Magnetococcus marinus MC-1: one gene and its partner. The protein of the gene in region 2 binds, or shares a complex with, the protein of the main gene of each other region. Links are inferred from orthologs where the notes say so. Each region holds a gene or a part of one and is shown on either strand. Other genes may lie near its edges.

The links. The genes of interacting proteins can lie anywhere in the genome.
Region 1: the proteins of uvrA (region 2) and mfd are in contact, whole or in part, in a crystal structure (PDB 4DFC), measured with the Escherichia coli proteins. The link is inferred for Magnetococcus marinus MC-1 from one-to-one orthologs.

The regions. Positions count from the first base shown.
Region 1 is NC_008576.1:2,048,135-2,054,347, reverse strand. What follows is about bases 689-4,797. They hold mfd (transcription-repair coupling factor), read left to right. Parts: upstream 689-1,000; coding sequence 1,001-4,597; downstream 4,598-4,797. Other genes in these bases: MMC1_RS08420 (DnaJ C-terminal domain-containing protein), read left to right, coding at 4,743-4,797; MMC1_RS08430 (cytidylate kinase-like family protein), read left to right, coding at 689-838. Also shown: MMC1_RS08435 (cytidylate kinase-like family protein), read left to right, coding at 1-131; more of MMC1_RS08430, read left to right, coding at 149-688; more of MMC1_RS08420, read left to right, coding at 4,798-5,561; MMC1_RS08415 (GGDEF domain-containing protein), read right to left, coding at 5,643-6,213. UniProt on the Escherichia coli protein: Couples transcription and DNA repair by recognizing RNA polymerase (RNAP) stalled at DNA lesions. Mediates ATP-dependent release of RNAP and its truncated transcript from the DNA, and recruitment of nucleotide excision repair machinery to the damaged site.
Region 2 is NC_008576.1:4,540,338-4,545,832, reverse strand. The notes cover bases 1,262-4,652. They hold uvrA (excinuclease ABC subunit UvrA), read left to right. Parts: upstream 1,262-1,599; coding sequence 1,600-4,452; downstream 4,453-4,652. Other genes in these bases: MMC1_RS18555 (class I SAM-dependent methyltransferase), read left to right, coding at 4,562-4,652; MMC1_RS18565 (precorrin-2 dehydrogenase/sirohydrochlorin ferrochelatase family protein), read right to left, coding at 1,262-1,549. Also shown: 23S rRNA (uracil(1939)-C(5))-methyltransferase RlmD, read left to right, coding at 1-885; more of MMC1_RS18565, read right to left, coding at 911-1,261; more of MMC1_RS18555, read left to right, coding at 4,653-5,260; MMC1_RS18550 (hypothetical protein), read right to left, coding at 5,307-5,495. UniProt on the Escherichia coli protein: The UvrABC repair system catalyzes the recognition and processing of DNA lesions. UvrA is an ATPase and a DNA-binding protein. A damage recognition complex composed of 2 UvrA and 2 UvrB subunits scans DNA for abnormalities.

The sequences.
Region 1 (6,213 bases), 2.5 Mb from region 2 along the record:
CCACCTACTATGATCTGGTGCTCAGTGCCGAAACCTTCTCACCACAACAGATGACAGAAATGGCCATCCAAGCCATGTGCCTAGCCAAGCTCGACATGCCTGCGACGTTGTGCAATAAGAAATCCAAGTAAGGGGGAAGGAGTAGATCATGAGCAACGCACGTACCCAGGCTCTGTTACAGTCCATTATGGGCGCGAAAATGTACCAGAGCAGCGACAAAGATGAGACCCCTTCCACGGTTCCACTCATCACGGTTTCTCGTGGGTTTGGTGCCAATGGCAGTGAAATTGCCGCCCGCTTAGCTGAACGGCTACAGGTCCCGCTGTATGATAAAGAGCTGATCAATGAGGTCACACGACAGGCCAAAGCTGATCCCTTTTTAACCAAACAGTTGGATGAGCGCATCTCGGGTGCCATGGCGGATTGGATTACCTCCATGTTCACCGGCCAATCGACCAGCCAAGATACCTTTAACTATTATATGGTTAAGGTTATCATGAATATTGCCCCACAGGGTGGTGTTATTGTTGGACGCGGCGCCCACCTGCTGCTTAGCCAGAAACACAGGGTCTTCAGACTGCGCGTCGAGGGTTCTTTGCATGTTTGTGCCGAGCGGGTCGCCAAACGCGAAGATATCAAGCTGAAAAAGGCTGAAAAGCGGGTCGTCCAAGTGGACAAAGAGCGCCGCGATTTTGTCGAGGGGCTGTATAAAAATCGCTCAACCCGCCACAACTTCTATGACATGGTGATCAATACGGATCTCTTTAAGCCCCAAGCCACGGTAGGTGTGGTGGAGTTGGCTTTGGCAGAGATGGGATTTGTCATTCCTAAAAAATAACCTGTCGCAAAGGTCTCTACATTCCAGGGGGGAGCACAAGCTCCCCCCTTTGCATGGATCTCAATTTGCACCGCAAGAGCGCTTATTTTTTCCTTTTAACCCAGCCATGGGTGGGGGATAATCAAGCCTTTAAGTAAACACAGCCAGTTTAAGTTGAATAACGTGACCGATCCCATCACCATACAAAAATTGCTGGATAAGCTTGACGGGCGCAAGAGCCCGCTCATTTTACCTGAACTGACCACTGGGGCTTCCAGTTGGTTGGCGGTGGAGTTGGCCTTGACGCAACCGGCTCCGGTGGTGCTGGTTACGGGCAAAGTTCAGCGGGCGGAATCCATCGCTCGTGAACTTCTTTTTTTCGGTGCCCAGCGCGGGGTCCATATCCTCCCTTTTCCCGCCTGGGAGACGCTCCCTTTTGAGCCCCTCTCCCCTTACGGCCCCCTCGTGGGGGATCGCTTAGCCACCCTTTCACGCTTGATTGGGTTGGGCAAGTCGGGTCCCATTTCCATTGGTAATGAGCTGGGGGATAGTCGCACGGTGGTGATCACCACCCCAGCGGCCATCATGCAACGGTTGATGCCAAAAGCGGTATTGGCCCGTTATGGTTTTGCCTTTTCGGTGGGGGATCAGCTTAATTTACCGCAATTTCGTGAGCTATTGACCCGCTCGGGGTACAACCCGGTTTCGCAGGTGTCGGAGCCTGGGGAGTATGCGGCGCGTGGGGGATTGATTGACCTCTTCCCCCCCGGTCGGGATGAGCCGGTACGGGTCGAGTTGTTTGGCGATGAGGTCGAGAGTATCCGCCTGTTTGATCCAAGCAATCAGCGCTCTTTAGACCCCATACCTGCGGTAGAGGTACTCCCGGTGCGGGAGGTTATTCTTAATGCCGACACGATAAGCTGTTTTCGCACTGCTTATCGTGAGGTATTTGGGGGCTATGCGGCGGAGGATTTGATCTACAAAGAGATTTCTCAAAACCGTACTTATCAGGGTATGGAGCAGTATCTACCGCTCTTTTATCCTGATCTGGACACCCTCTTTGATTATCTCCCCAAGCAGACGCTGTTTTTGATGGAACCCGATGTACCCAACCAGATTGAAGAGCGTGCGCGGGAGATTGAGGATCAACACCGTATCGCCTATCAGGCGGGCCAAGGCAATGAAAAGGGCTATGATGGCAGTAGCATGCGCTGCATTGCCCGCAACACCCTTTATTTAGATCAAAGAGAGCTGACGGAACGCCTTAAACCCTACCCGCAACTCTTACAAAGCGCCACGGGCAAACCGGCTCTGGACCTGGATCTACACCCCATCCCCCCCATTCAGGAGGGGGTGCAGGGTGCCGACCATAGCCAACAGGATGAGAAAAAAGCCACCGCCACGGTCATGGATCGCCTCTGTCGTCAGATCAGCTTATGGCAAAAGGAGCAGCGCCGCATCGGTTTTGTTTCTCGCACCATCGGCCAGCGGGAGCGCATGCGGGAGCTGCTGACCGACCATAAGGTGAGCGTGGTGGATGGCTCCAGTTGGTCCGCGTTGCTGCAAGCGGACCCCAGACAGCCCATGCTGCTGCTGGGGGATGTAAGTGATGGTTTTGAACATCCCACCCGCCATGTGGTGCTGATTAGTGAAGACAATGTTTTTGGGGTACGCATACGCCGCCGTCAGATAAGCCGTCGTTATTTGGATCAGTTAATCGCCAGCTTTGCCGACCTTAATGAAGGCGATGCTGTGGTCCATGTGGATCATGGGGTGGGTCGTTTTGGGGGGCTGGTATCGCTGGAGGTTGGTCAGCTTAAGAATGATTTTTTGCTGATTATCTATGCCGACGGCGACAAGCTGTATGTCCCTGTCGAGAACCTGGACCGGGTTGGTAAGCACTCTTCGGGTGAAGAGGTGCAGCTGGACAAACTGGGGGGCAAACGTTGGGCCAAGACCCGCGCCAAGGCGCGTAAGAAGATTTTGGAGATGGCTGAAGAGCTGGTGGCCATTCAAGCCCAGCGGGAGGCCACCCAAGGGGTGGTTTATTCGGGGCCGGATGCCCTTTATCAGGAGTTTGCCAGCACCTTCCCGTTTGAAGAGACGGTGGACCAGGCCAAAGCCATTGAGGCGGTGTTGGAAGATATGGCCTCACCCAAAGCGATGGATCGGCTGGTGTGTGGTGATGTAGGCTTTGGCAAAACCGAGGTTGCGCTACGGGCGACCTTCCGCGCAGCGATGGATGGCAAACAGGTGGCGATTTTGGTGCCTACCACCATTTTGGCCCAGCAGCACTATGAAAATTTTGCCAAGCGGCTGGCGGGCTACCCTATTAAGGTGGACATTCTCTCGCGGTTTCGCACACCAAAAGAGCAAAAGGCCACCATAGAAGCGGTTGGCCATGGCACGATTGATGTCATTGTGGGCACTCATAGGCTGCTGCAAACGGATGTTAAATTTAAGGATCTTGGTCTGCTGGTGGTGGATGAGGAGCAACGCTTTGGGGTGAGCCATAAGGAGCGCATTAAAAATCTTCGCGCTACTTTGGATATTTTGACCCTTACCGCTACGCCCATTCCCCGCACCTTGAACATGGCCATGGCGGGGGTGCGCGATATTAGTATTATTGCCTCTCCCCCAGCGGACCGGTTGGCCATTCGCACCATTATTACCCACTACGATAAGCAGCAGGTGCGTGAAGCGATTTTGCGGGAGCTCTATCGGGGGGGACAGGTTTTTTATGTTCACAATCAGGTGCAGGATATTGAGCGCAAAGCACAAGAGATTGCGGAACTGGTACCAGAGGCCCGGGTGGGTGTAGCCCATGGTCAAATGCGGGAAAACCAGTTAGAGAAGGTGATGATGGAGTTTTACCGTCAAACTTTCAACATTCTGGTATGTACCACCATTGTGGAAAACGGCGTGGATATTCCCACCGCTAATACCATCATTATTGATCGTGCCGACAAATTTGGTCTGGCTCAACTACACCAACTGCGGGGACGGGTGGGACGCAGCAAGCATCGCGCTTACGCCTATATGTTGGTGCCCCATTTACGGCGCTTAACCAAGCATGCCGAAAAACGCTTGGAGGCGCTGGAGAGCCTGGGTGAGCTGGGGGCAGGCTTTATGCTGGCGACCCATGATTTAGAGATCCGGGGTGCGGGTAACATTTTGGGCGATGAACAATCTGGGCAGATCAAAGAGGTTGGTTTTGAGTTGTACAATCAGATGCTGCGGGAGGCGGTGGTGGCCCTGCAAACGGCCCGGGCCCAAGGTCGGGATTTGGCCTCTACCACCCCTCTGGGGCAGGCTCCAGTGGATGAAGGTCCCGCACCGGTGGTACCCAGCATCAACCTGCATCTTTCCACCTATATTCCCGAGGAGTATGTGGAGGATGTGCATCAGCGTTTAACCCTCTACAAGCGCATTGCTGAACTCAAAACCTATGAGGAGTTGCAGGAGATGCGGCTGGAGTTGGCGGACCGTTTTGGTCCCCTGCCCGCAACGGTGGACCATTTGCTTTCGGTGATGGAGATCAAACGTCTCTGCGTTAAACTGCGCATTATCAAACTGGATGCAGGCCCTAAGGGTGGGACTTTCCAATTTGATGAACTTTTTACGGTGGAGATACCCCGTCTTATTGCCATGGTACAGCGGGAGGTTGGTCATGCCCGACTGGATCAGACCAGTCGCACCTTAATTCTTAGAAATCGCCCATGGAGCGAAGACAAGCAGCGCCTGCAAGAGGTCCGCGAGGCGTTGACCACCCTCATTTAGTCTGCCATCCCCTTCTGCCCGGCATGGATTCGTCCATGCCGGGCCTCTGTTTGGCCTATCCTTTGCACATTATCCGTCACTGGCTCCCCTGTTTTTGGGGGGAGTCTCCCTAAATGCGATCCTTCAGGATTTCAGGCGGTCCGGCATGGCGATGATGGAACAGGATTTTTACAGACGGCTTAATGTGCCCAGCAGCGCGACCCCTTTACAGATACGCGATGCCTATCGCCGTCTTGCCCGTCAATTTCACCCCGATGTGAGCCCCATCCCCCAGGCTGAAGATCTGTTCAAGGCGCTGGGCGAGGCGTATGAGGTACTGCGTGATCCCCAAAAACGCGCTCAGTATGATCGCACCCAGGGTTCTTATATCTGGCCAAATACCCGTCAGAGCCCACCAAAAAGTGGCACACCGGCAGGCAAACCGCATCATGTAGAGGCCAAACTGATTGTGCCACTAGAGGTTGCTTACCGGGGGGAGATTCATCAGGTACGGCTGAATTTACGGGAGCTTGGGGGGGATCGTCTGATTCAGGTACAAATTCCCAGAGGGGTGGTCCATGGTGACCGCATTCGGGTCTACAATCAGGTCCGCGCCAATCCGCTCAAAGGAATCAGCGGTGGGGACATTTTGTTTAATGTCGAAACCCCGCCTCACCCTCATTTCCAATTAGAGGGGTATGATCTCTACAGCAGCCTAACCCTGAGCCCCTGGGAGGCCGCTTTAGGCGAGCCGGTGCAGTTTAAATCGTTGGGCGGCACCATTCGGGTGCATATTCCGGCGGGTTCCAGTTCGGGCCAACTTATCCGTATCCGTGGTCGGGGGTTTCCCAAACCCGGGTTTGGTCAGTGCGGGGACCTCTATCTGCGTCTCAACATTGCCCTGCCCAAGCAGTTAAACAATGCCGAGAAACGTCTGTATCGAAAGCTTGCCAAAAAGTCAGACTTCAACCCTCGCGGCAACTAGGCGATTTTCACATGGTGCCCTTGGTGCCAAGGGCACGATTCACGCTGAAATAGGACAAACAACGCGCCTCTCGACGACCCTTTAGGCACGGATGATACAGCGGTTGCGCCCAGAGTGTTTGGCTTCATAGAGCGCCTCATCGGTCAATTTGAGCGTTTTATGAAAGTTGGGGTTACCATCATGCACCGCACCACCAAAGCTGGCGGTTATGTGTATCTTTTCGCCAGAGGGCAGGTCAAACAGCTCTTGTTCAATACAGTGACGCACCTTTTCGGCCAGATGTTCCAACCGTTGAGGGCTCATATCCCCGTAGACAAATAAAAACTCTTCACCGCCAAATCGGAAAACATAGTCATTAACACGGGCCGCACTACTCAGCCGCTCGGCAAATTGCTGTAGCACCGCATCCCCTGCATCGTGACCATAGGTATCATTAATGGTTTTAAAATGGTCAATATCACAGAGCAGGAAACCAAAGCGGATCTCGTGGCGCATGCTGACTTCCATCTCGTGTTTAACCACACTATCCAGAAAGCGGCGATTATACACCTTGGTCAGCGGATCACGCCCACTCTCTTGGGCTAAAATGGCCTCGATCATCATATCCAGTGCCAATTCAATACTATTCAATTGATCGTCTACCGCACTCAGG
Region 2 (5,495 bases):
AGAGACCATGCCGTGGTCGGCTTTTACCAAACCGCAAGCAAACGCATCGTCGACCTGCCCAACTGCCCCATCCTCCACCCTAAATTGGATGCCCTCATCCATCCCATCCGTACCCTGGTGTCCGAATTGAGCGTACGCGAGCGGCTCCCCCAAGTGGATCTAAGCTGCGGGGATGAAGGGGTGGGTATGATCCTGCACCTGCTGCGCAAACTCTCCGCAAAAGATAAAGAGATTCTAACCACTTTTGCCCATACCCATAAAATTGATCAATTGTGGATCCAATCTGGCCGTAAAGAGGACCTTACCCCCTTTATCTCACAAGAGCCCCTCCGCTACAGCCCCGACGGCAAAAGCCAGCTAAAATTTATGCCCGGCGACTTTACCCAAGCCCACTTTGAACAAAACCGCCAACTGGTCGAGCAAGTGCTCGCCTGGATTGGCCAAGGGCAACGGGTGCTGGACCTGTTTTCTGGCCTCGGTAATTTTACCCTGCCCCTGGCTCGTCAATTTACCCGTGTAACCGGCTATGAGAGCTACGAACCCGCCGTCAAACGAGGGCGTAGTAATACCACCCTACACCCCTCCGTCACCTTTAAAACCATGGATCTGTTTAGCGAAACCGCGCTAAAAACACTCCCCCTAAACCAAGTGGATGCCATGGTGGTGGATCCACCACGTGATGGGGCCGTCAACCTAGCCAAACAGATCAAAGACGCAGGGGGGCCAGCCACCATCGTCTGGGTCTCCTGCGACCCCGCCACCTTTGCCCGCGATGCCGCCATTCTCTGCGCAGGCGGCTATACCATGGAACAGGTTAAACCCCTGGATATGTTCCCCATGACCAGCCATGTGGAAGTGGTGGCCCTGTTTAAACGGCCATCATAAGGGGTGTGCCATACGGGTCAATACCCTAGTAATCATGCCGATCAAGCTTGTTCTCAAACCAAGCTCGGCTGTCGGTCTGCTGGTTAAAACGCTGCTCCTGCTGGGCCGCTAACGCGATGTGCCGCCAAAAGCGATAGCGCGTCGCCGCATGGGGTATGCGCGCCAACACGGTTTGACGCATAGCCCCAAACAGTTGCGCCAACTCTCCCCAGCCTGGCTCTAACCAAGCCTCAATGCGCTCTTTGAGCAGGCGCGATAACGAGGGACTCAACCCCCCTGTGCTCACCGCCACCGTCACATCCCCACGACGGACCACCGCCGGAACAATAAAACCACTCACCTCCGGTCCATCGGCAGAGTTGCAAAAATAACCCTTCTCGGCGCACAATAGTGCGATTTGTCGATTAAGCGCACCATCGCCAGTGGCGGCAAAGATCAGGCTCCAATGGGGCTCTAACTGCGTGGGGGTAAAAGGTTCAGCCCAATGTTCCAGTTGGCCGGTGGTAACAAGCTGGGCAATCTCATCACTCAAGTGGGGGGCCACAACGGTGATGCAAGCGCCGCTTGGCATAAGGCCGCGTAATTTGCGCTGCGCGACTTGACCTCCGCCAATCACTAAAACCGGGCGACCGGTTAAAATCAATTCAGCCATATAGTGGGCCATGATCTCTCCTGAATAGAGGATGGGTGTGGCGTTAAGGAATCGTTAAAACAATGTCGGAAGAAAAGAAGATCATTATCCGTGGTGCCCGGGAACACAACCTGAAAAATATTCATGTAGAGATCCCCCGCAACGCCCTAACCGTGATCACCGGCGTTTCCGGCTCGGGCAAATCCTCACTGGCCTTTGATACCCTCTCCGCTGAAGGCCAGCGGCGTTATGTCGAGTCCCTTTCTGCCTACGCCCGACAGTTCCTCAGCCTACAGAATAAACCCGATGTGGATGCCATCGAAGGGCTCGCCCCCAGTATCTCCATTGAGCAAAAATCCACCTCAAAAAATCCCCGCTCCACGGTGGGCACCGTCACCGAGATCTACGACTATCTACGCCTACTCTATGCCCGGGTTGGACGCCCCTACTGCTATGGCTGTGGTCGCCCCATCGAAAGCCAAACCATCAGCCAGATGGTGGATGCGGTGATGGAACTGCCAGAACGTACCCGCCTGCTGCTGCTCGCGCCCATCGTGCAAGGGCGCAAAGGTGAGTACAAAAAAGAGCTACTGGAGCTGCAAAAACAGGGGTTCACCCGAGTGGTCATTGACGGCGAAACCTATGACCTTGGCGAAACCCCCACCCTCAATAAAAAGGTTAAACACTCCATTGAGATCCTGGTGGATCGCTTGGTTGTTAAACCAGACATTCAAACCCGTATGGCCGACTCGCTGGAGACCGCCCTACGGTTAAGTGAGGGCATCGCGCGGGTGCAGACCGTGGAAGATACCCCGCAGGAGTGGCTCTTTTCCGAAAAAAATGCCTGCATTCACTGCAACATCTCCTATCCAGAGATTGAACCACGCCTCTTTTCGTTCAACAACCCCTTTGGGGCCTGTCCCAGCTGTGACGGGCTCGGTACCCAGGAGTTTTTTGATCCAGAGCTGATTGTGCCCAACCCCAGCCTCTCCCTGCGTGAAGGGGCCATTGCCCCCTGGGCTAAACCGACCCAACGCATGGCGCAAGAGTCCCTCTATACCTTGGCAGAGCACTTTGAGATCAATGTAAACCTGCCCTGGCAAGCGCTGCCCGAGCCCTTTCGAGAGATTGTGCTGTTCGGCTCAGGAGATGAGAAGGTCAAGTTTCGCTGGAAAGGATTTCGCCGCGCCCGCACCGTACACCGCCCCTGGGAAGGGGTGATCCATACCATGGAGCGGCGCTATCTGGAGACCCAATCCGAAGAGCAACGGGAACAATATCGCCAATACCGCAATGCCACACCCTGTACCGCCTGTCAGGGTAAGCGGCTGCGTAAAGAGGCCCTGCATGTCAAAGTGGGGTCCCGTAATCTGGCGGAGTTTACCGCACTGCCCCTGCGCGAAGCGCAACGCGCTATCGAAGATCTGCAATTAACCCCCCGGGAACACGCCATTGCAGAGCGCATCCTAAAAGAGGTAACCGACCGGCTCAATTTTCTGATCGCCGTGGGGCTCGACTACCTCACTCTGGACCGCACAGCGGGTACCCTCTCCGGGGGGGAGAGCCAACGCATTCGCTTAGCCAATCAGATTGGTTCCGGCTTGGTCGGGGTGCTCTATATCCTGGATGAACCCTCCATCGGCCTGCATCAGCGGGATAACCAACGGCTGCTCGATACCCTGGTGCGCTTGCGGGATCTGGGCAACACGGTGGTGGTGGTGGAGCATGATGAAGATGCCATTCGTACCGCCGACTATGTGGTGGATATGGGCCCCGGTGCCGGAGAACATGGGGGGCAGGTGGTGGCCGCAGGCACACCGGCAGAGATTATGGCCCATCCCGACTCCCTGACCGGGCACTATCTCAATGGTCAGCAAACCATTCCTGTGCCCCAACAACGGCGCCCGGTTGACCCTAAGCGGTTGATTACCCTCAAAGAGGTCTCGACCCACAATCTACAGTGTGTCACCACCCATATTCCGGTGGGGCTGCTTACTTGTATTACGGGGGTCTCCGGTTCGGGTAAATCCTCCTTGGTGTTGGATACCCTCTATCCCGCCCTGGCGCAGCGTCTGCACAATGCACGGGTGACCAGCGGTCAGTTTACCACCATTGAAGGGTTATCGCAGTTGGATAAGGTGATCCACATGGATCAAAGCCCCATTGGCCGCACCCCGCGCTCCAACCCCGCCACCTACACCGGGCTATTTACCCCCATCCGCGAACTGATGGCCGCTACCGAAGAGGCCCGTGCTAGGGGCTATAAATCGGGACGCTTCAGCTTTAATGTCAAAGGGGGACGCTGTGAGGCCTGCGCCGGGGATGGTCTGGTCAAGATTGAGATGCACTTTCTCCCCGATATTTTTGTTCAATGCGATGTCTGCCACGGTGCCCGCTATAACCGGGAGAGTTTAGAGGTCCACTATAAAGGCAAAAACATCGCCGAAATTTTGAACATGACCATTGAGGAGGCTTTAGCGTTTTTCCACGCCCACCACGCCCTGCGCGGTCGCTTGCAAACCTTAATGGATGTGGGGTTAAGCTATATGCGGTTGGGCCAGTCGGCCACCACCCTTTCGGGGGGAGAGGCGCAGCGGGTCAAGATTGCTCGGGAGCTTTCCAAGCGTTCAACCGGCAAAACCCTCTATATCTTGGATGAACCCACCACCGGCCTGCACTTTGATGATATTCGCAAGCTGGTCGAGGTGCTGCAACGTCTGGTGGAGGCGGGCAACACGGTGGTGGTTATTGAGCATAATTTGGACGTCATCAAGACGGCAGATTGGATCATTGATCTCGGTCCCGAAGGGGGCAGCCATGGAGGACAGATTTTAATCGAGGGCCAACCCGAACAGGTGGCGGCCTGCGAGGTCTCCTGGACCGGTCGTTATTTAAAGCCCTTTTTACAGCGTGAATGCGTTGCCTTAGGGGTATGAAACAGGGATGATGGGCCAAGACCACCGGCCTGCTTCCTCTATACCTGTGTGGCCTTTTACCGCTTGCTTTACCCGCAAGCTTGTTGTTGACCCAATCCAGGATGACCTCATGCCCCACACTACGCCCACTTACCATACCAACTTCACCTTCCATGATCGGGTGAGCCGGGCTGAGTATATCTGGCGTAAATATACCCCCCTCTTGCAGGAGTCGGTGTTGGATCTAGGGGCGTGGCAATGCCACCTGCGCCACCATGTGCCCGCTACGGCCCACTATGTTGGGGTGGATCTGGATACGGAACATGGTAATCCCGATGTGGTGGCCAATCTGGACCATGGGCAGGTGCCGTTTGCCGATAACAGCTTTGCCTGTGTGGTCTGCACCGATGTGTTGGAGCATCTGGAAAGCCCCCACGCCATGCTGGATGAGATGTGCCGGGTAAGCCGGGCATATGTGATTCTCTCTCTGCCCAACCCCGTGGGGGATTTTTATCACGCGCTCTGTAGTGGACGCCCGATCACCATGAAATATTACGCCCTTTCCAAAAATCAACACGACCGCCACAAATGGTTTTTCTCCCTGCACGATGCCCAGCAGTTACTCGAACAAAAGGCCCAGCAGCACGGTATGCAGATGGTGCAGATCGACTTTCCCCGCATGACCCCTGAAGAGGGTTATGGTTGGCGCGGTTGGTTGCGACGTCAGGCGCGGAATTATCTGTTTCGCCACAGTCCAGAGATACCCCATCTCTACCATAAAGAGATGTGGGTGGTGATGAAAAAAGAGAGCCCGGCAAGCGGGGCTTAAAATTCAAAGATCAAGCCAGAGCGTCTGGGATTCATGAACGATCGGGCTAGAGTTGATGGATCACCAATTGGCGGTAGGGGATCTGCCAACCGTGGGTGATGGCGCACTCCACCGCCAACCCCTGTAGATCCCGCGAGGTTTCGGTGTAGCGCGCGGCCACCGATCCGGTAAATTGAGCCAAGATGCGATAATCCAAAGAGGAGTCCGCCGCCCGCTCAAACTGCACCGTCAATGC